DNA from 4 places in the Paenibacillus sp. B46(2026) genome. Region 2 is predicted to be linked to each of the others. Evidence: riboswitches for the same ligand, from Rfam matches in the RefSeq annotation. Region 2 holds a riboswitch; each other region holds the start of a gene.

Evidence for each region. Region 2 has a riboswitch for thiamine pyrophosphate ahead of AC1S8V_RS17630 (thiamine phosphate synthase). Riboswitches for the same ligand answer to the same signal wherever they lie in the genome.
Region 1: linked by a shared signal. The riboswitch ahead of thiC (phosphomethylpyrimidine synthase ThiC) and the one ahead of AC1S8V_RS17630 (thiamine phosphate synthase) in region 2 are both predicted to bind thiamine pyrophosphate.
Region 3: linked by a shared signal. The riboswitch ahead of AC1S8V_RS04550 (ABC transporter ATP-binding protein) and the one ahead of AC1S8V_RS17630 (thiamine phosphate synthase) in region 2 are both predicted to bind thiamine pyrophosphate.
Region 4: linked by a shared signal. The riboswitch ahead of AC1S8V_RS02365 (ABC transporter substrate-binding protein) and the one ahead of AC1S8V_RS17630 (thiamine phosphate synthase) in region 2 are both predicted to bind thiamine pyrophosphate.

The regions. Positions count from the first base shown of each region.
Region 1 is NZ_CM165907.1:746,049-751,092, reverse strand. It holds gene thiC (phosphomethylpyrimidine synthase ThiC) at 1-1,561, opposite strand, end outside; TPP riboswitch at 1,986-2,099, opposite strand; gene AC1S8V_RS03555 (IclR family transcriptional regulator) at 2,249-2,992, opposite strand; gene AC1S8V_RS03550 (alpha/beta hydrolase) at 3,352-4,377, shown strand; gene AC1S8V_RS03545 (Fe-Mn family superoxide dismutase) at 4,535-5,044, shown strand, end outside.
Region 2 is NZ_CM165907.1:3,960,764-3,965,807, forward strand. It holds gene thiO (glycine oxidase ThiO) at 1-698, opposite strand, end outside; gene AC1S8V_RS17630 (thiamine phosphate synthase) at 710-1,372, opposite strand; TPP riboswitch at 1,598-1,707, opposite strand; gene AC1S8V_RS17635 (ABC-F family ATP-binding cassette domain-containing protein) at 1,783-3,333, opposite strand; gene AC1S8V_RS17640 (hypothetical protein) at 3,472-4,455, opposite strand; gene AC1S8V_RS17645 (hypothetical protein) at 4,442-5,014, opposite strand; gene AC1S8V_RS17650 (hypothetical protein) at 4,990-5,044, opposite strand, start outside.
Region 3 is NZ_CM165907.1:961,491-966,534, forward strand. It holds gene thiM (hydroxyethylthiazole kinase) at 1-384, opposite strand, end outside; gene AC1S8V_RS04540 (ABC transporter substrate-binding protein) at 672-1,745, opposite strand; gene AC1S8V_RS04545 (ABC transporter permease) at 1,909-2,721, opposite strand; gene AC1S8V_RS04550 (ABC transporter ATP-binding protein) at 2,702-3,475, opposite strand; TPP riboswitch at 3,634-3,736, opposite strand; gene AC1S8V_RS04555 (glycoside hydrolase family 127 protein) at 3,942-5,044, shown strand, end outside.
Region 4 is NZ_CM165907.1:491,428-496,471, reverse strand. It holds gene AC1S8V_RS02385 (MFS transporter) at 1-821, shown strand, start outside; gene AC1S8V_RS02380 (DUF2798 domain-containing protein) at 1,246-1,755, opposite strand; gene AC1S8V_RS02375 (VOC family protein) at 1,930-2,316, shown strand; gene AC1S8V_RS02370 (NAD-dependent epimerase/dehydratase family protein) at 2,333-3,088, shown strand; TPP riboswitch at 3,234-3,346, shown strand; gene AC1S8V_RS02365 (ABC transporter substrate-binding protein) at 3,655-4,695, shown strand; gene AC1S8V_RS02360 (thiamine-binding protein) at 4,959-5,044, shown strand, end outside.

The DNA.
Region 1 (5,044 bases), 3.2 Mb from region 2:
TGAACTGGTCCCGCCAGCGGAACTCAAAACGCGCTTTGGACAGGGCGTCATCACGGCGCTGAGCACGCGGATGGCCTTTTGCCAGATCAGCGGCATGGGCTGCGATCTTGTAAGCGATAACCCCTTCCCGCACATCATCCTTGTTGGGCAGGCCCAAATGCTCTTTCGGCGTAACATAACAGAGCATGGACGTGCCGAACCAACCAATCATGGCCGCCCCAATGGCGGACGTGATGTGATCGTATCCCGGCGCGATGTCGGTCGTCAGCGGCCCCAGCGTATAGAACGGTGCTTCCTGACAGATCTCCATCTGCAGATCCACGTTCTCCTTGATCTTGTGCATCGGCACGTGACCCGGGCCTTCAATCATCACCTGTACATCGTGCTTCCACGCAATCTGCGTCAGTTCTCCAAGCGTCGCCAGTTCCGCCATCTGTGCTTCATCGTTGGCATCGTAGATGCTGCCTGGACGGAGTCCATCTCCCAGCGAGAACGCCACATCATACCTTTTCATAATCTCGCAGATTTCTTCAAAATGAGTGTACAAAAAATTCTCCCGATGATGCGCAAGGCACCATGCTGCCATAATGGACCCACCGCGAGACACAATGCCTGTCATCCGCTTGGCCGTCATCGGGATATAACGCAGCAGCACGCCTGCATGAATCGTAAAGTAGTCCACGCCCTGCTCTGCCTGCTCAATAAGCGTGTCACGGTATATCTCCCAGGTCAGCGCTTCCGCTTCGCCGTTCACCTTCTCCAGCGCCTGATACAGCGGCACCGTACCGATTGGAACAGGCGAATTGCGGATGATCCATTCCCGGGTGGTATGAATGTTTTTGCCTGTGGACAGATCCATCACAGTATCCGATCCCCAGCGTACCGCCCAGGTCATCTTCTCCACCTCTTCCTCGATGGAAGAAGATACAGCAGAGTTGCCGATGTTGGCATTGATCTTCACATGAAAATGACGACCGATCAACATCGGCTCACTCTCCGGGTGATTGATGTTAGACGGCAGAATGGCCCTTCCACTCGCCAGCTCCTGACGCACAAATTCAGGCTCCACACCTTCACGAATGGCGGCAAACTCCATCTCTGCCGTAATCACTCCCTGTCTCGCATAATGCATCTGGGTCACACAGCGTCCTGGCTGTGCCCGCAGCGGTTTACCGCGTAATCCAGGGTACTCCTCGGCTCCTGCTCTCTTTCCTCCGGGTTTCAGTCCGTTATCTTCCGGTTTAATTGCACGACCTTGGTAAGCCTCGACATCGCCACGCTCTGTGATCCAACGGGTGCGCAGGGCTGGTAGACCTGCACGGATATCCGCATGAAATGCGGGATCGGTCATGGGGCCGCTCGTATCGTAGACACGCAGCGGTTCGTTATGCTCCACCCCTTGGGGAGTATTCGTGTCATGAAGGGCTATCTCACGCTCCGGTACAGCAATGTCCGGCCGTGAGCCCTGAATGTAGACTTTGCGGCTGCCCGGAAAGGGCTGAACCCTTCCGGCCGCTCCTGTTTCCTTTTCCACCTGCTGACCGTTATGTTCCTGTTCCATCGCTTGTTGTCCCGTTTGATTTCCTGTACTCATGTCGCTTGTCTCCTCCTCAGTGTTTGTTCGCTTGGTTTTGGGTTCACATCATCATTAGCTCGCTTACGTACCTGTCCCAAATCATGCAGAGTGCAGAGAAGAAAGAGCGATCCTATACCAGACCAGAGGAGACATCATTCATGTACAGGTAACAACAGACTGAAGGCTGCCACAGATCATGGATCTATGGTGACTTCTCTCTCATCATCCAAGCCCACTTTCGCAGGTTATTGAAAAAGCAGTCCATGGAGTGTGTGTTATATCGCCCGTTCACTGTATATAAAAAAAAGCCGGTCCCCGAAGGAACCGACTTTAATGTCCATCACCAATAATGCTCCTTATGCAGCTCCATAACGGAGTCCTGCAAGAGTCACACATGTGGTGGTTGTGGTCATATCGCCGATTACTTCCCTACGCTGGTATGATCCAGATCAGGTGCAAAGGGTCCGGAATCTCATGCGATTCCGTCTCAGTCCGGACAATTCGGACTCCCCCAGTAACGTTAACAAGTTGCGGCATACATAAGCCGCCGTTCATATTCAATGAAGCTGGCCCCGCTGGGCCGTCCATTACAGAGTAGCGCAACCGGAACATAAAAACAACCTTTATTATTCCAGAACACCAACTCAATTGGAGAAAAACCTTACAGCAACATCAGGATAACATGAGCCCCATTTGCGTAGCAGCATCCTTCAACACAGGTGCGTATTCATGCAATGTCTCCTGCGAGAGTCGACTGACAGGCCCTGAAACCGAGAGGGCAGCTGCAATATTGCCTCTGCGATCCATAATCGGTACTGATACGGCGGCAGCCCCCGGCTCACGTTCCTCATAACTCGTGGCATATCCGTTATCCCGGATGTCTCCCATCTGCGCCAAATACACCGCTGGATCAATAAACACCGGCCATTCCGGCCCGTTCATCAGTTCTTCACGATCCTCGTCGGTGGCAAACGCCATCAAGACTTTGCTGGACGCACCCACAGAGAGCGGGAGCCTAACGCCGACGGGAGCAACACGGCGAATCGCCTGATCACTTTGCACAGCCTGAATCCGAATCCGTTCACTGCCATCACGCAAATACAGACTCACGGTCTCTCCCAACCGGTCTCTCAGTCGCTCCATCGCCGGCAGCAGCAGAATCGCCGGATCATCACTGCGGGACATATGAGCCGACAGCTCCCAGATTCGGATGCCAAGTCGGTATTTCTCTGTTGCCGCATCCCGGATGACAAACCCTCGATCCTCCAGCGTAGCCATCAAGCGATGCACTGTGCTTTTGTGCAGGCCAATCTGGCTGGCAATCTCGGTGAGTCCCAGATCACTGCGTGTGGTAAAACATAATAATATATCCAGCGCCCGTTCTACAGCCCGGACGGTTAACTTGCGATCTTCCATGGCATAATGCCCTCCTCATGTTTCATCACATGAAACTTGGTTACATAAATTATATGAGAAACGGTCTCATCTGTAAACCAAAAAGAGCCAAAATCAGAATAGGCAAAAGTGTAAATTTTTCCTTTTTATAAGACTTAATCCCCTGTAATTTACACACTAAGGTAATGTTACCCATATATCTTAAGAACTATATAACAATTGCGTAACAAATGCCCTCAATCAATTGACTTTGGCTATATTGGAACATACGATAAAGATATATTACTTTAAGATATCGCTCTGAAGCAGGCTCTGAAATAGACGCAATTCTCTTTTCATGTCGTTGTTATCTTCAACCGAACTTCAAAGGAGGGGCATTCATGTATCCAACATCCCAGAGCGAAGCCCCGCTGCAAACAAAAGTGTCCGATCTGCCCTCTTCGCTATCACCCAGGCTGATTCGGTTCAAACATATTATCGTAGCGTTGCTGCTCTCCGTTGTATTTTTCCTACTGTTTTGTTTTATTGCACTGCATGGTTATATCGCATGGGTATTATCCAATCCAACCGTAGCGCCTGTCTTCTCCAATCCGATGCAGGCCAAGAACATGAAGTACGAAGATATCACGTTCCCGGCAGCAGATGGCAGTCGGACGATGCAGGGATGGTATATTCCTGCTGACAATACTGCAAGCAAAACGATTATCTTCAGTCATGGCTATGGTGCCAACCGCGAAGAAACATGGGTACCTATGTACGATCTGGCCCACTATGCCCATCAACTCGGGTTCAACGTGGTGATGTTCGATTACGGTTTTGCCTCCCAAGTAAACAAAGCCGTAGCCACAGGTGGCAAAGCCGAGTCACAACAGTTGCTCGGTGCCATCCAGTTTGCCAAACAGCGCGGTGCGCAGGAACTGGTTGTCTGGGGCTTCTCCATGGGTGCCGGTACGGCGCTTCAAACCGGACTGATTACACAGGAAGTGGATGCGATGATTCTGGACAGTACGTTCCTGCTTGAGCCGGATACGCTGTACCACAACATTCATAACCAGATTGATCTGCCGCGTCAACCTACACTGGAGATCATGAACCTGTTGTTCCCTGTTCTGAATGGTACCGGATTGCAACAGATTCCGTATCAGGAAGTAAAAAAAGAGGACTACCCGTTCCCGATCTTCTTCATCCATGGTACGGAGGACGAGAAGGCGCCTTACCCGATCGCAGAGCAACTCGCGGCGAACCAGACCAATCCGTACTCGGATGTATGGATTGTCCAGGACGCGCATCATGAACTTATTTTCCGAGAACACCCGAAGGAATATCTTCGCCGTGTCTCTACGTTCCTGAGTCATGTAACGAAGACAAGCAGTGACGATGTGCAGAACACGAATAATGGAGAATGACCGTATTTTAACAATCGAGTTATTCGTTGATTCTTGAGCCCTCCGGGGCTCTTTTTTTGCGTACATAGGACAACAGGCCAGCGGAATATACTCTTGGGACGCATTAAGCGACGGTCTGAGCATGCAAAAAAATTCATCTGAAGGAGGTCCACCAGATATGAACTGGTATGGATATGGTCACCTGCTGCCTCTGCGGACATTGGAGGAAATCCGTTTCTGGAAAGAGCAGGAGAAAGAACATACGCTCGTCATTCGTGCACTGGTCCCTGAACTGGAGCCCCCATACGTTAAGCTCCTGGAGGAATGGGAGGCTACTTTTGAGAACAGTGAGAGAGTAGCGCATCAGCTATTAAAGCAACTATTACCAGGAACCCATCCACCCGCCCCCTACATGATTGGTTGTGTTGATAAACTCGTATCGGCTGCCCGCCAGCAATCAAGGGAGTTCATCAAACAGCTATATGTTCTTCTGGAGCAAAGTGCTGCTGTTCAAGCTGTTCCGCTTGCCGAAGCACTCATTTTGCATTTTATCCGCGAATCGGAGTATTTCCTGGGCGTACTGGATACACTCAGTCAACCTGGGATCATGCGGGATTCGACCACAGAGCAATCTTTCTCATTAGAAAATGCGTTGCAAACAACGATTTCAGGGAACGTCAATCGAGAG
Region 2 (5,044 bases):
TTGCATCTCATCTCACCGATCGATGTGGTGATCCCCTGCACGCCGTGCTCGTTTGCTTGCACGCGTATATCCTGTACACCATCGATCACTCGTGCTCCCATTGCTTGAGCGGATTCGGCGTATGCCTTTGTTAGAAAAATTGGAAGAATCTCACTCTCGTAAGGCTTGTAGTAGGCTCCATACGTATCTCTGTTAAGCCATGATGCCTCTTGTTGCACAGTGGAACGATCCCACCACACCTCATCAGCAGACAAACCAGAATTTCGATTGTTCTTATAACTGCTTAATTCACTGTATGAACGAAAAGGGGTTAGAAATCCATGACGTTGCAGACCAATCTCTACCTCGCTGAGGGTAGCCAATAGCACCTGTTGCTCATGAAGTAACTGCCTGCTCTGCCTGGCAAGCTTAGCCATCAAAGGATGAGCAAAATCCTCACTATCTGCCGCCAGCATTCCAGCCGCTGCGCAAGAAGTGCCTCCAGCGATTGCTAAACGCTCTACCAGCAGTACCTCCTGTCCACGAGAGGCCAGCTCATATGCAATGGCACAACCAACAACGCCTCCGCCTACAATAATCGTTTCTGCATGAATCTTATCCGATTTATCAGTAGCACTTTTGCTTCTTGATTCCGGTTCAGATTTCAGTTGATGACTGAAATGATTTCTGTTCTGACTCGTTACGATCTCTTTCATCATCTCATCTCCTTTCACCGGCTTAGACTTCCAGTAGCAACGATAGCCTGCCTTAATAATGCAGCCGCTCGATCCGGGGAATCGCTCGCCCATATATTCGAGATCACGGCGACTCCTTGTGCTCCCGTTGAGCGGATCGCGCGAATGTTCCCCGGTGCAATACCTCCAATCGCAATAACAGGAACGGATACACCAGAGCACACTTCAGCAAGAACATGTAATCCTCTAGGTTCAAGATCAGGCTTACTATTAGTTGCATAGACATGCCCGAAGAAAAGGTAATCGGCTCCCCGTTCTTCGGCGATTTTTGCCTCATCAATTGAATGAACAGATACACCCAGACGAAGTTTTTGTACATTTCTTAAGTCAACATTAATTGAATTACATATAGCCTGCTGCCCCCAATGTACACCGCCATAGATGTCATTCTGTGAAAGCAGCTCCGAACCATTGATAACGATACGACAAGACGGAACCCCAACGCCTCGCAGACTTTCAGCCCAACCAATCTTATCTTGCCATGTGAGTTGTTTCTCTCGTATGTGAATATAGTCCACCCATGGCCAAACGTCCTTTGCTGCTTTTACAAAAGATGCTTGATCCCCTGCACCCGTAGATACAACATGCAATTCAAATGATTCGTGAACATGTTCATGAGAAATTGCCGTACTGTTCATCTCCTTCCATGTGTGAATTCTATGAAAACACAAAAAAGCCACTCCCGTAGGGGAGTGGCTGCGTATTAATTATTGGAACAAATGACTGACTGATACATACAGTTCATTTCGTACAACAAAGCTATAGAACTTATAGCCCTAACGTTATACACGGAACTGCATGTTTCGTTTTGCTAAGCAGACGGTTGTAATCTTTCGAATTCCCGTTTGCTCACGTCATTCACTGAAACGCGCGCGCCACTTCCCTACGCTGGTATGATCCAGATCAGGTGCAAAGGGTCCAGAATCGCATTCTTCCATCTCAGCCGCATCGTGCGGCCCCCCTAGTGTTCATATGAAGTTGTAGCCTATGTTACCATAGACGGATTTTTTTGTCACCGTTCATTTATGTTAAAAGTTACTTGAATCGTCTAGTTTTTCTCAGACCATTCTTCGACATTCCATGTTTTGGTGACCCAACCCTCGTAGAAATCAGGTTCATGAGATACCAACAACACCGTTCCCTTGAATTCTTGCAAGGCACGCTGCAACTCTGCTTTGGCTGTGACATCGAGATGGTTTGTCGGCTCATCGAATAAAATCCAGTTGCTTTCACGCATCAAGAGCTTACACAAACGAACCTTGGCTTGCTCTCCACCACTCAGCATGTTAAGCGGACGGGTAATATGCTCATTTTTCAGCCCACAGCGAGCGAGATGACCCCGGACTTCATTCTGTGTCAAATGTGAGAACTCATTCCAGACATCCTCAATCGGCGTGATATTCCCAGCACGAACTTCCTGCTCAAAATAGGCCGTTTCGAGATAATCTCCCAAAAAGGTCTTTCCACTCAGTGGAGATATTTTCCCGAGGATGGTTTTCAGCAGTGTCGATTTACCCACACCATTACAGCCTACGATGGCAATTTTCTCACCGCGTTCTATCGTCATCGTCATTTTAGGAAGCAAAGGATACGTGTATCCAATTTCAAAATCAATACCCTCAAAGACCGTTTTGCTACTCGCGCGGGCATCCTTGAATTTAAACGTTGGTTTAGCCGCTTCATCTGGGCGATCAATACGTTCAATCTTATCCAGCTGTTTCTCCCGGCTCTTCGCTCGACCTGAGGTTGAAGCACGTGCTTTGTTACGCTGAATGAAATCTTCCTGCTTCTTGATGTACTCTTGCTGCTTCTCGTACGCATCAATATGCTGGGCTTTATTCATATCAGCCATCTCAAGGAACTTGTTATAGTTCGCTGCATATCTCGTTAATTTGGCAAATTCCAAATGATAAATGACATTTACGACTTCATTCATGAATTCCGTGTCATGGGAGATTAAGAGAAACGCGTGAGGGTAGTCCTTCAGGTAACGTGACAGCCATTCAATGTGCTCTACATCCAGATAGTTGGTCGGCTCATCCAGCAAAAGAGCTGTAGGTTTCTCGAGCAGAAGCTTGGCAAGAAGCACCTTGGTACGTTGTCCACCACTTAGAGCTGCGACATCTCGATCAAGACCAATTGCGGACAAACCAAGACCATTGGCCATCTCTTCCACTTTTACGTCAATCAGATAAAAGTCGCCCTGTTCCAGTTGTTCCTGAATATCGCCCATCTCTTCCAGCAACTGCTCCAGCTTATCTGGATCTGCATCTGCCATCTGGTCCGTAATATTCATCATTTCTTTTTCTAATTCAAGCAACGGAAGGAATGCATCCTTAAGAACGTCACGAATGGTTTTGCCTGGGGTAAGCTTCGTGTGCTGATCCAGATATCCATAACGGACCTTAGGTGTCCATTCCACTTTTCCACTATCTTTAAGCAATTTACCGGTAAGGATGTTCATTAATGTGGATTTACCCACACCATTGGCACCAACAAGTCCTACGCGCTCTCCGGCAAGTAAACGAAACGATACATTTTTAAATAACGTGCGATCTCCAAAATTGTGACTTACGTTCTCTACTGACAATAAACTCATAAGATGAGGTTGCTCCTATCTATTAGACATTACTTTTGTTATTGTTCCGAAACCCTATTCTAGCACAGGTCCCGTCTTTTCTGAAAGTAATGTAAACAGTTCAGGAACCTCTTACATGATTTTGTCATACAGGCTACCTTAACGATTAGAGCATTTATATTCGAAATAGCCTTGTGCAGCTGCTTGTCTTGCGTCTGTGAACACCTCTTCAGCACGGTAACCATTACCACATGTGGAGGGGTAATAGTACTTGATACCCGTTAAAGGATCTACCCCACCTACGATGGCCGTTTTCTTCACAAGTCTGCCTCCACCAATTGCGTAATTGTTGATTTTCTGGTCACCCACACCTATACCTTGGATAAAGGCCATAATCCCTGTATCGTTAATGGAGTTGTACCAATCTTCCTGCGCAATCAGGGGCATCGTAAACGTATAGGAAATACCGTTCTTTCTGGCAAATTCATTATGGCGGTTAATCACATCAGCCAGATCATCCTGCACAGTAGTTACAATCCGGCTTTGTCTAACTTGTTCAAATACGTTGGTATTCTGAAGTAAAGGAATCTGTGTGTTTGAAGCCAGTTCTTTTTGAAATCCCTCAATCCATTTCCCTGCACTTGCGTCGTAGGCATATACGTAGTCGTCCAGTGTAAAGTTAATACTGTTACCATTTGAATCCGAATATGTATAAGGTTTCTTGGGACTCCAGACTTGCTGGAAAGAATCTTCGCGGTTACCTGTCAACTCTGTTTCTGTGGACAACATATAATAGCCATCGTAATCCAGAATAACCACGGCAGGAATGTAATTAAACATGTTTCGAATAGCTTCGGGATCATCCTGAATCCCCATATTCAAAGCCATCGTCTGAGTAAATGTTAACAAGGCAAGCTCCTTGTCCGCTTTAACAAACTTGGTTGAATCATAACCTGCTTCATCATTTTGTTTCTCATTCTGATGCATGACTGCACCTGCATCCATGACTGCAGTTTGAAGTGCAGATCTGTATCGTTGGCCAAGATATTGAGCCTCCTCGGCATCTTGGGTATGGAGTGAGATGATCCAGAAGAGCGGGAAGAAGATCAGCACGAATACAATGGATAGCTCAGTAATCTTCATTGAGGACCATACCTCCGTATGTTACAAATACTGCTGAAGCCTGAGCCGTACCACTCAACCATTCACGAATGAGCATGGAAGGTGTACGATTTGTATTTTGGAGCGTCACGGTGAAAAAATCCCCTGTCGTCAACGTATATCTTCGGCCAGGATCATCAACCGGTATCACACCTGAGGGTGGGAATAGTCTTTCTCGAATCTGAGCTGCATAATATCCATCCTGCACTACCTCATAGGTCCCGGTAAAACTGTTATGGTCCATCGGGTCTGTATAATGAGGTACATATTTCTTATGTAAATGTTCCATCGACACCTCATACAGATTGCCCGTCTGGGCCAGTTGCTCCTCAAACTCAGCCAACATTCGAGGTGAAATATACCCTTTCGTTCGGACAGCATCGACAAAACGGGTTACATTCTGAACAGCCGTCATACGTGCTATATCATCCTGCCGATCAGCTGTTTCAGCAGCTGGATACACATAAAGCAGAAGGACTGCGAGCAATACGGCAAGCAGCTTGGATGCAGCATTAATCAATTCATACTCGCCTTCTTCCAAAAAACGATTTTGAGCAGTTCTCCAGTTTCA
Region 3 (5,044 bases), 3.0 Mb from region 2:
GGGGTCGAGCACAACAGGCACGTGATGCGCATTAGCTGATTGGCCAGCCAATCGGATCGCCTGAACGACTTTGTCATCGAGTGTACCAATGTTGAGTACCACGGCTCCTGACATCTTGGCGACATCGGCAACTTCCTCATGAGCATAGGCCATAAAAGGGGACGCACCAAGTGCAAGCAGACCATTGGCTGTAAAGGGAGCCACGACAAGGTTGGTAATGTTATGAACAAGCGGATTTTGCGTACGAACACGTTCCAGATAAGACATATAATTTCCTCCTTGTTTTGTATGTTTTCCAGAATCCTCTGACCAAAAAGCTAAAAAACGGCTGTTTATTCGGATATAACATGTCTCAGATTCCTTAGATTTCTGCAACCGCTCCAAATCCTTGAATAGGACGCCACAGATTCGTTAGCGCTCGCTGCATGCTCTGTTTCGATCAAGTTAAGGAGCGTTTCAGCTTCCAGTAGCCTTGAAGATAGGCGCTAATGTACATTACTAAATACATATCAACAAGCCACCCAAACGCATATCAAGCTACCCAGATGCACATCAAGCCACTTAGGATTGTTATAAATTCTTATCCTCAGATGCTTGCTTCAGGCCAATTCCATTTCGCAAACCTTGATGCATCTGATCTCCACGTTCTTGCTAACTTTGCTCTCCTTTACTTACTCTCCGTGCAGATTAATAAAAGCATCCTCGGCTTTCACTGATTCAGGAATCAATTCGTTTTCAACGAGCCATGCACGTACATTCTCCCACGACTCCATTTCCTGCCGACCAAACGGTTGACCTTCTTCATTCATAAGTGGCAGTAAAATAGCCAGACTTTTGGTTTCGATCTCGGCATCTAGCGGAGATGTTTCATTCTCATGAGCGAGCAGAATATTCAAGGCTTCCTCTGGGTGCTCCGTTACATATTTCTGGCCCTCCTGAATCGCTTTGACGAACCGGGTAAGTTGGTCCTTTTTCGCTTCAATGCCCGTTTCACTTGCGGTCAGGACCAATTCATAATAATCAGGCATACCATAATCGACGGGGTTAATCGATGTCATGGTATGTCCTTCTTTCTCCAGAATCAATTGCTCATGGTTAATAAAACCACCCATAATTGCATCCGCCTGTCCGGAAGCCAGCGAAGGAATCAGATCGAACCCGACGTCGACCAGATTCATGTTGTCCGGGTTGCCGCCATCGTGGCTGATCATCGTACGCACCATTGCTTCATACAGAGGAATCGAAGAATAACCGACAGTTTTTCCGTCAAGATCTTTGGGTGAACTCACGTTGCCATTTGCTTCGGTCAACAGATGCACAAGCGGGTGCCGAACAACAGCAGCAATGGAACGTACAGGAATGTTCTCGCCACGCGCGAGCAAGATTTGGGGCTGGTAGCTTAGAGCCAGATCAATTTTACCGGCAGCAACAAGTTTGAGTGAATCATTGGTATCCGCAGGCATCTGAATTTCGACATCCAGACCTTGGTCTGCAAAGTACCCTTTTTCCTGAGCAACATAGATGAAGGAGTGTACTGCATTCGGGTACCAGTCGAGCATGATGGACAGTTTATCTTTGGTGTCTGATGCTGGTTCTGTTACAGACGAGTCTGTTTGCTGTGCGTTGGTTGCCGAATCTGTTGTTGGTGTGTTTTTGCTAGTACTCGTGGTGCTGCATCCACTAACGATCAGCAACAGGCTGATAAGCATGATGGGAAGCAGGGAGTGTATACCTTTGTTATTCATAAATGAAGTTCCTCATTTCATCGTTTTGATTTGTAGAAAATGGACAGCAGCATGTTAACGGACCATGTGACAATGTACGGATTGAAGATGCTGCTTAAATTGTGCATAAGCTATGTTTTGAAGATCGTAACTCCTGTATTTACATCTAATTTCTGTCTAAGTTTTATCCAACTTTCCTTTTGCCTCCATGACGATGACGCCGTAAGCTAAACCGTTTCTCCAGCCAAGCAATCAGTGCAAACAAAACGATCCCCAGCAAGGATAACAGCACAATAGCGGCAAACATCGCATCCGTATTCATATTGCTGGACATGCGGCGGCTGAAGTAGCCGAGCCCTTTACTGCCACCGAGCCATTCGCCAATCGTTGCCCCAACCACGCAGTACACTACAGACATCTTTAGCCCCGAGAAAAAAGAAGGGAGTGCCAGCGGAACCTGGAGTTTGCGAAAAATATCCCATTTGCTGGCGCCCATGGTGAGTAGCAGTTCACGCTGCTCTGGGTCGCCTTGGCGGAGTCCATCGTAGGTACTGACCACAATGGGGAAGAACGCGATCAGGCACACCACGGCGACTTTGCTCCAAAGTGTATAGCCAAACCACAGGATGAATACAGGGGACAAGGCAATCAGCGGTATGGTCTGACTGACCACAACGAAGGGATATAAGGCCTTTTCAATCGAGCGGTTCATATGCATGCCTGTTGCTAGTGTAATTCCGGTCACTATGGACAAGCCAAAACCAACGGCAACCTCCATAAAGGTAGCCGGCAGATGTATGGTCAGCAGCAGACGACGATGCTCAACCAGTGAGCCAGCGATGGAAGTGGGTGCGGGAATGATAAAGGAAGGCACCCATCCCAGACGTACAATCGATTCCCAGATCGCCAGTAATAAGAGCATGAGCACAATAAACAAACCATATTGGAAAAACCACTTCGAGAGCCACGTCCGGACGCTAACCTTGTCGCTTCGCATGTAATTGTTCCTCCAGTTGTTGTCTCATCTGCACGAGAGCCGGTTCGTAGATCAGGTCCGAATGTCTTGGGCGTGGCAAAGGAACCGTCATTTCCCGCAGCTGCTGACCTTGCCCCCCTGGAGTTAACAGAATGATACGGTCACTTAACAGCAAGGCTTCTTCGATGTCATGTGTAATGAACAGCACGGTTTGGCACAATCCCTCCCACAGCTCCAACAACCAGCGATGCATTTCTCGTTTGGTTAAGGCATCGAGTGCACCGAAGGGTTCATCCAGCAACATGAGCTGCCCGCCTGTAAGCAAGGTACGAAGCAGTGCGACCCGCTGCCGCATGCCGCCGGATAACTTATCCGGATAGGCCTGTTCATAACCCGACAGGCCGAACCTTGCTAATCCAGCTATGATGTCGGCCCGTAACTTGTCCTTGTCTTGTCGGCCTGGTGCCAACTCGGCAGGCAGCATGCAGTTCTCCATGACGGTTCGCCAGGATAACAGCAGATCTTTCTGCGGCATATAGGCGACTCGTCCGAGCCGTTGTCCTTGCGGTACATCGGCAATGTCGATGGTACCGACGGTTGGCTCAAGCAAGCCTGCGAGCAGCTTGAAGAGAGTGCTTTTACCTGATCCGCTGGAGCCGATGAGCGAGACAAATTCTCCTTTTTGTACCTGAAGCGACACATTGGCGAGCACGGGGGAATCCTTTTTTTCGGGAAAAGCGAAGCTTACGTTGTGAATGGTTACATGGTTGGTCATCTGATCCTCACCCCCTTGATGTCAGACTGCAGGAATAACAACGGCATCTTGTACTCTGCAAAAGAAACAAAAAAGACCCACCCATTTCCGGAGAAATGAGTGGGTCTGTAAGTTAAATTCGCAATTTATCTTCACATACATGAAAAAATTCTGCTTACTAAAAGGCCGCTCCACTTCCCTCCGCTGGTATGATCCAGATCAGGTTCAAAGGGTCCGAATAGTCATATTCGTCTCAGCCGCAGGGCTCCCCTAGTGCAAAAGTTCAAGATATGCAGTTGTGTGTTCAGCATATATCACTCGAACATGAACTGTAAAGAGGCAGCATGATTGAATTCACGAGATGAACTTGGAGTCAGATCCGAGGAGTGAGGTTGTAATCATACAAATTTCAGTTGGAAATGATGATTTCATCGACCTGTAATGATTTGTAAAATGAGGATATTGAATAGAACAAGGAGAGGTTCCGATGAGAAATAAAATAAAAGATCCATTCTGGTCCCATTATGTTGATCTGGTGCGGACCGTGGTTGTCCCCTATCAATGGGAGGCACTGAATGATCGCATCGAGGGGGCTGAACCCAGCCGGGCCATCCGTAATTTCCGCATTGCTGCGGGTGAAGAAGAAGGAGAGCACTACGGCATGGTCTTTCAGGACAGTGATGTAGCCAAGTGGATCGAAGCTGCGTCATACCTGCTTGCAGCCGAACCAGATCCGGAACTGGAACGCATTGTGGATAGGGTCATCGAGACCATTGCTCATGCTCAACAAGCCGATGGATACTTGAATACCTACTTCACACTAAAAGAACCTGGAGCACGCTGGACGAATCTGGCGGAATGCCACGAACTGTACTGTGCAGGTCATATGATTGAAGCGGGTGTTGCTTATTATGAGGCAACGGGTAAACGTAATCTGCTGGATGTGGTCATTCGTCTGGCCGATCATATTGGGACGATATTCGGTACAGAACCGGGACAATTGCCTGGTTATGATGGACATCAGGAGATTGAACTGGCCCTATTCAAGCTGTATCAGACCACTGGGAAAGAGGCCTATCTGAATTTGAGCCGTTATTTTCTGGAGCAGCGGGGAACCCGTCCACACTATTTTGTGGAGGAATGGGAGAAGCGTGGGCGTAGTGTACATTTTGGAGAGCTGGATATGGTTCACCGTCATAGCTACTCCCAGTCTCACCTTCCGATTCGAGCGCAGGATACAGCCGAAGGCCATGCGGTTCGCTTGGTGTATATGTGTGCTGCAGTGGCTGATGTAGCGGCAGAGATGGGAGATGAGTCGCTGAAAGAAGCATGTGAGCGATTATGGAACAATACGGTCAACAAGAGAATGTACATTACGGGAAGCATCGGTTCATCTGCAAAAGAGGAAGCATTCACAGGGGATTACGACCTGCCGGGAGATACCGCATATGCAGAGACTTGTGCGTCGATTGGATTGATTTTCTGGGCAAAACGCATGTTTCAGATCAAGCCGGACAGCAAGTATACGGACGTATTGGAGCGAGCGTTGTACAATACCGTAATTAGCGGCATGTCACTGGATGGACAACG
Region 4 (5,044 bases), 3.4 Mb from region 2:
CGATGGTCATGCCACTCATGGCCAGCGGTCTGATTGCTGCCGGATACTGGCGCCTTTCCTTTCTCGTTGTTGCGACCTGCGCAGCGCTGACCTTTGTTTTCTGGGCGAAAGGATCATTTGGAGAGCTGGATCAGGTACTGGATCGACGGAGTTCAAATCATGCTTCCGTACATACGCACTCTGCTGGGACATCGGGTGAGATGCACCCCGCATCTGCAAGCACACCCGGTCCAACCTATCGCGGACGTAACCTGACTCTTCTGGTACTATTCGTCCTGTTCTTCTTCCTTTATGTTGGCACGGAGATGAGTCTTGCGAACTTCATGCCAGCGATCCTGATTGAGAAAATGAACATGAAGGAAGCCGGAGCAGCGCTTAGTGTCACCTGTTTCTGGATTGCCATGTCTGTCGGACGACTCTTTGCCGGGTATATCGCAGAGAAATTCCAATACCGCGTCTATGTCCTGTACAGTTGTCTAGCATCTGTTCTCTTGTTAATGGTATTTCCATTCACAAACCAAATCTGGTCTGCATTTCTCATCATCTTACTGCTTGGACTTGCGATGTCAGGGATATTCTCCATTGCCCTTGTCTTCGCCAGTAAACTGCTGCCCGGAACAGAAGAATCCACACCCAGCATTTTGATTGCCTCAGGTGGGGTTGGCGGTGCCATTCTGCCTTTGACGACGGGATGGAGTCTTGATCATCTGGCGGTTAATCAGTCTGCATGGATGCTTGCCATCTTTGCAGTTGGCCTGCTTGTCATTAGCGTGATCACGTATCAATGGCAGAACAAACATGTAGTCGATCCAGCGACTTAACAGTTATGTGTCGATGCAGTCCTGAGAATTAGAATTACCTATTAAAGAAATCAAGATGTCTACTGTCATGACCTGATGGTGGACATTTTTTTGTAGCGTTATTCTGTTCTAACGAACCTGGTACACGCTATTTATCTCCATTTCTGCATGTTTGAAATCTAACGAATCCTAGAGACGTTATTCTAGATAACTAGCTTCAAATCAAGGTCTCGTTGCAGTTTCTTAGCATAATAACGCCGCTGAGATTCGTTAGATTTTTTATTCCCTACAAACTGGCCTAATAAGGTGTTCTCGATTCGTTAGCGCTGTAATCATGGTGGCAAGTGCCCTATCTTTTCCTCCCTAATCACCTTTCATTAAAGGTGAGAATAATTTTTATTCATTTGCACAAGATTGCCCAGGAAATACTTTGGGACCGGCTGAATCACACACTTTTGTTAACGGCAGGCAATACAGGCCCGTTGCCCTTGATGAATTTACCGAATACATATCGTACGAGTGGTCCCAGAATGATTAACTGATATGGAAGCGCCAGGCTGAAGTTACGAGCGATTGTATGAAGGTACGTACGGAGTACGGATGCCCCATTTAATTGATCCGCGAGATATGCCGAAATCATTCCATACATGGACATGGTCAAAACCATACCGATCACCATAAAAAATGACATGGCGAGCACACCCAAAATCTTGTTGGACTTGTCAAAGGGCAAGGAAAAAGCAATCTTTCTCGCCACAGGGCCAACAATGAAGGACTCCACCAGAAACGCGATGACAAAACATAATATGAATTGAAGCAGTATCTCAAGCGGGGACATCTTGCCGAGTAACCCACTGTGCCATAGATTGAAGAACATCATGACTACGACCATTCCTGTACACATCATTAATCCGAAAATTATTTGTTCCTTCTTGCTTGTTGGCAATTCTCTCATCCTCTCTGTTTACTTTGACAATTATAGAGATCATGGATGCCCCCACATAAGTGAACATTCTGTGAACAATTATGATTTTTCCAAATTAAAACTGGATTTGACAACCCTGTAGTACAGCCCTATGATATCCCTTAAAATGGTAGAAGCATTCACTACATAAGGAGGATTTGGATTATGAGTTTTCAAAAACGCATTGACCACGTCGGCATTGCCGTGCGTGATCTGGATACCACACTGCGTTTCTATACGGAGATTGTTGGTCTTGAATTGAAAGACCGGGTAACCCATACCAACGGCGTCATTCAGCTCGCCTTCCTTGGCTTCAATGGAAGTAACGAGACTGAGATTGAGTTAATTCAAGGATACAGCGACAAGCTGCCTTCCGAAGGTACGGTACACCATTTTGCGATCCACGTGGATGATCTTGATTCTGAGTACAAACGCATCCAAGCCACCGAAGCCGAATTTATTGATGGAGAGATTATTACACTGCCTAACGGTTACCGCTATTTCTTCATCTATGGACCTGAAAAAGAATGGATTGAGTTCTTCCAGCGCTAAGAATTGGAGTTGATTTATGAACATTTTAATTACCGGCGCAGCAGGGAAAATTGGACGTGACTTGTCCCAACACTTGTCAGAAGCATTTCACCTGCGACTAACGGATTTGAATATCGACAGACTACATACGTATCAAGGGACAGGCCATGAAGTCATGACACTGGATGTGACAGATCCCGAAGCCTGTCAGCATGCTTGCGAAGGCATGGATGTGGTTGTACATCTGGCGGGAGATCCTTCCCCGTATGCCGGATTCTATGAATCGTTATTGGACATCAATATCAAAGGTACATTTAATGTATTCCGTGCAGCGAAGGACCAAGGTGTACGAAGAGTCATTCTGGCAAGCAGTGCACAGACGATCGAGGGGTATCCCATTGATGCTCAAGTCTATCCAGACATGCCGACACGCCCACGGAATTTGTACGGGGTTAGCAAATGTTTTGGAGAATCGCTCGCTTCCTATTTTGCGTATACCGAAGGTTTACAAAGTGTTGCGGTACGTATAGGTGCATATGATGATTTTCAATCGGACGGACCAGCGTTGGAGGCAAGGGATATGAGCGCGTATATTAGTCCGGCTGACTTGTGTGATTTGATGTTCAAAGCAATTACAGCTACCAATCTGGAGCCCTTCACCATACTGCATGGGATCTCGAATAATCGGTTTAAACGATTGAATCTGGAAACCACTCAGAAACAGGTAGGCTATGACCCGAAATCCGATGCTTTTGCACTCAGCCAGATTTCCTTATATGATTCGCCACGATAATTATTGAAAATAACACATCTAAACAGGCTGTTATACATATGTATAACGGCCTGTTTGATAAGTCCATACGTGTCCCTATCCAGTTCCTGACTGGACACGTTCCACTCGCTGGCCTATAATTACACCTAGTAATGCCCGTAACTTCATAGTTTCCCAGGGGAGTCGGAATTGGCCGGCTGAGAGTGTATCCCACCAAGATACTAACCCTTAGACCTGATCTGGATCATGCCAGCGTAGGAATCGGAGTATATCGAAATGGCACAGCCCTATGGCTGAACGCCACCTCTCTAACGCCTGCACGCGTCCCGGATTACGGGACGCTTTTTTTGTTGATATCAGAAAGTATAAGCTTCGAAGCATCACCTTCCTGATATTGCAAGAAAAACTTCCGCTAAACGCGGTCTGGCTTCTTCGAATGACATCGATAGACGTTTTTCTTATGTTCAAAATAACGTCATCCGGATCTCAACTGGTATAAATCTGTCGATTTATGCAAGATGATTGGATATGAAGCCAAGGAGTACCCCGTGCCACTCGGCCGGACATACCGAAGGAGAGAATCAAAGATGAAATGGCGTAAAACGATGGGATTGTTGCTCTTATGCGTGCTTATGGTGACTGTAGTCGCATGTGGCGGCAAAGAAGCTGCCCCGACAGGACAGAACGGCAACACAAATACAGAAAGCAGCAACGAAGGTGACACTGCCGCCTTGAAGGATATTAAAGTGGTGCTCGACTGGACACCAAATACGAATCATACAGGCCTGTATGCGGCCGTTGATCAAGGTTTTTATAAGGCCGAAGGCCTGAACGTTGAGATTGTACAGCCAGGTGCCGGTGGCGCAGATACGATGGTTGCCTCCAATGAAGTGCCTTTTGGCGTGAGTTATCAGGAGAGTGTTACTCAAGCCCGTACACAGGGTGTTCCACTCGTCTCCATCGCAGCAGTTATTCAGCATAATACATCCGGGTTCGCTGCTCCGGCGGATCGGAATATCAAATCACCGAAAGATTTTGAAGGCAAAACCTATGGCGGCTGGGGTTCTCCAGTGGAAGAAGCCGTGATGCAATCCATTATGGAAGGCAAAGGCGCCGATGTATCCAAAGTGAAAAATATTAACATGGGTGACGCTGACTTTTTCACCGCAGTGAAACGGGATATTGATTTTGCGTGGATTTTCTACGCCTGGACGGGCATTGAAGCCGAACTTCGCGGGGAACCGATCGACATGTTATATGTGAAGGATTATTCAGATGCACTGGATTACTACACGCCTGTCCTCGTAACGAACGAGCAGACGATTCAAAACGACCCTGAGCTGGTGAAAGCATTCCTGAAGGCCACCTCCGAAGGGTATCAATATGCGATTGATCATCCCGAAGACGCAGCGAACATTCTGATCAAGGCCGTACCGGATCTGGATAAAGACCTCGTGGTGGCAAGCCAGAAATGGCTTAGTCCAAAGTACACGGATGACGCCCCGCGTTGGGGAGAACAAAAGCAGGAAGTGTGGCAGAACTACACGGACTGGATGTTTAGCAAAAAACTACTGGATGAACAGATCGATGTGAGCAAAGCATATACGAACGAGTTCTTACCCCAATAAAATCTAACTGTTAAGTTGACCTTTATGTACACAAGAACGAAGAGTGCAGAACCCATCTGAAGAAGCGAAGCGCTCACCTAAAAGCTTTCTGAAAGAAAGCTCCTTCGGAAGCATATGCTATCCCCGGATTTCCTCCATTAAAAATGGAATCAAGAAATCCGGGGATAACAGCGATCGGAAGAGGGTACTGCAATCGGAGTGGTAAAGTGTACATTCGCTATGTTCGACTTATACCACCCATTCGAAAGGAGCCGTGATCTCTCATGGCAAGCACACTGCTTAGCATTCAGGTTATTCCCAAAACGCCAAATGGCGAGAACTCTTATCCTTATGTAGATCGCGCCATTGA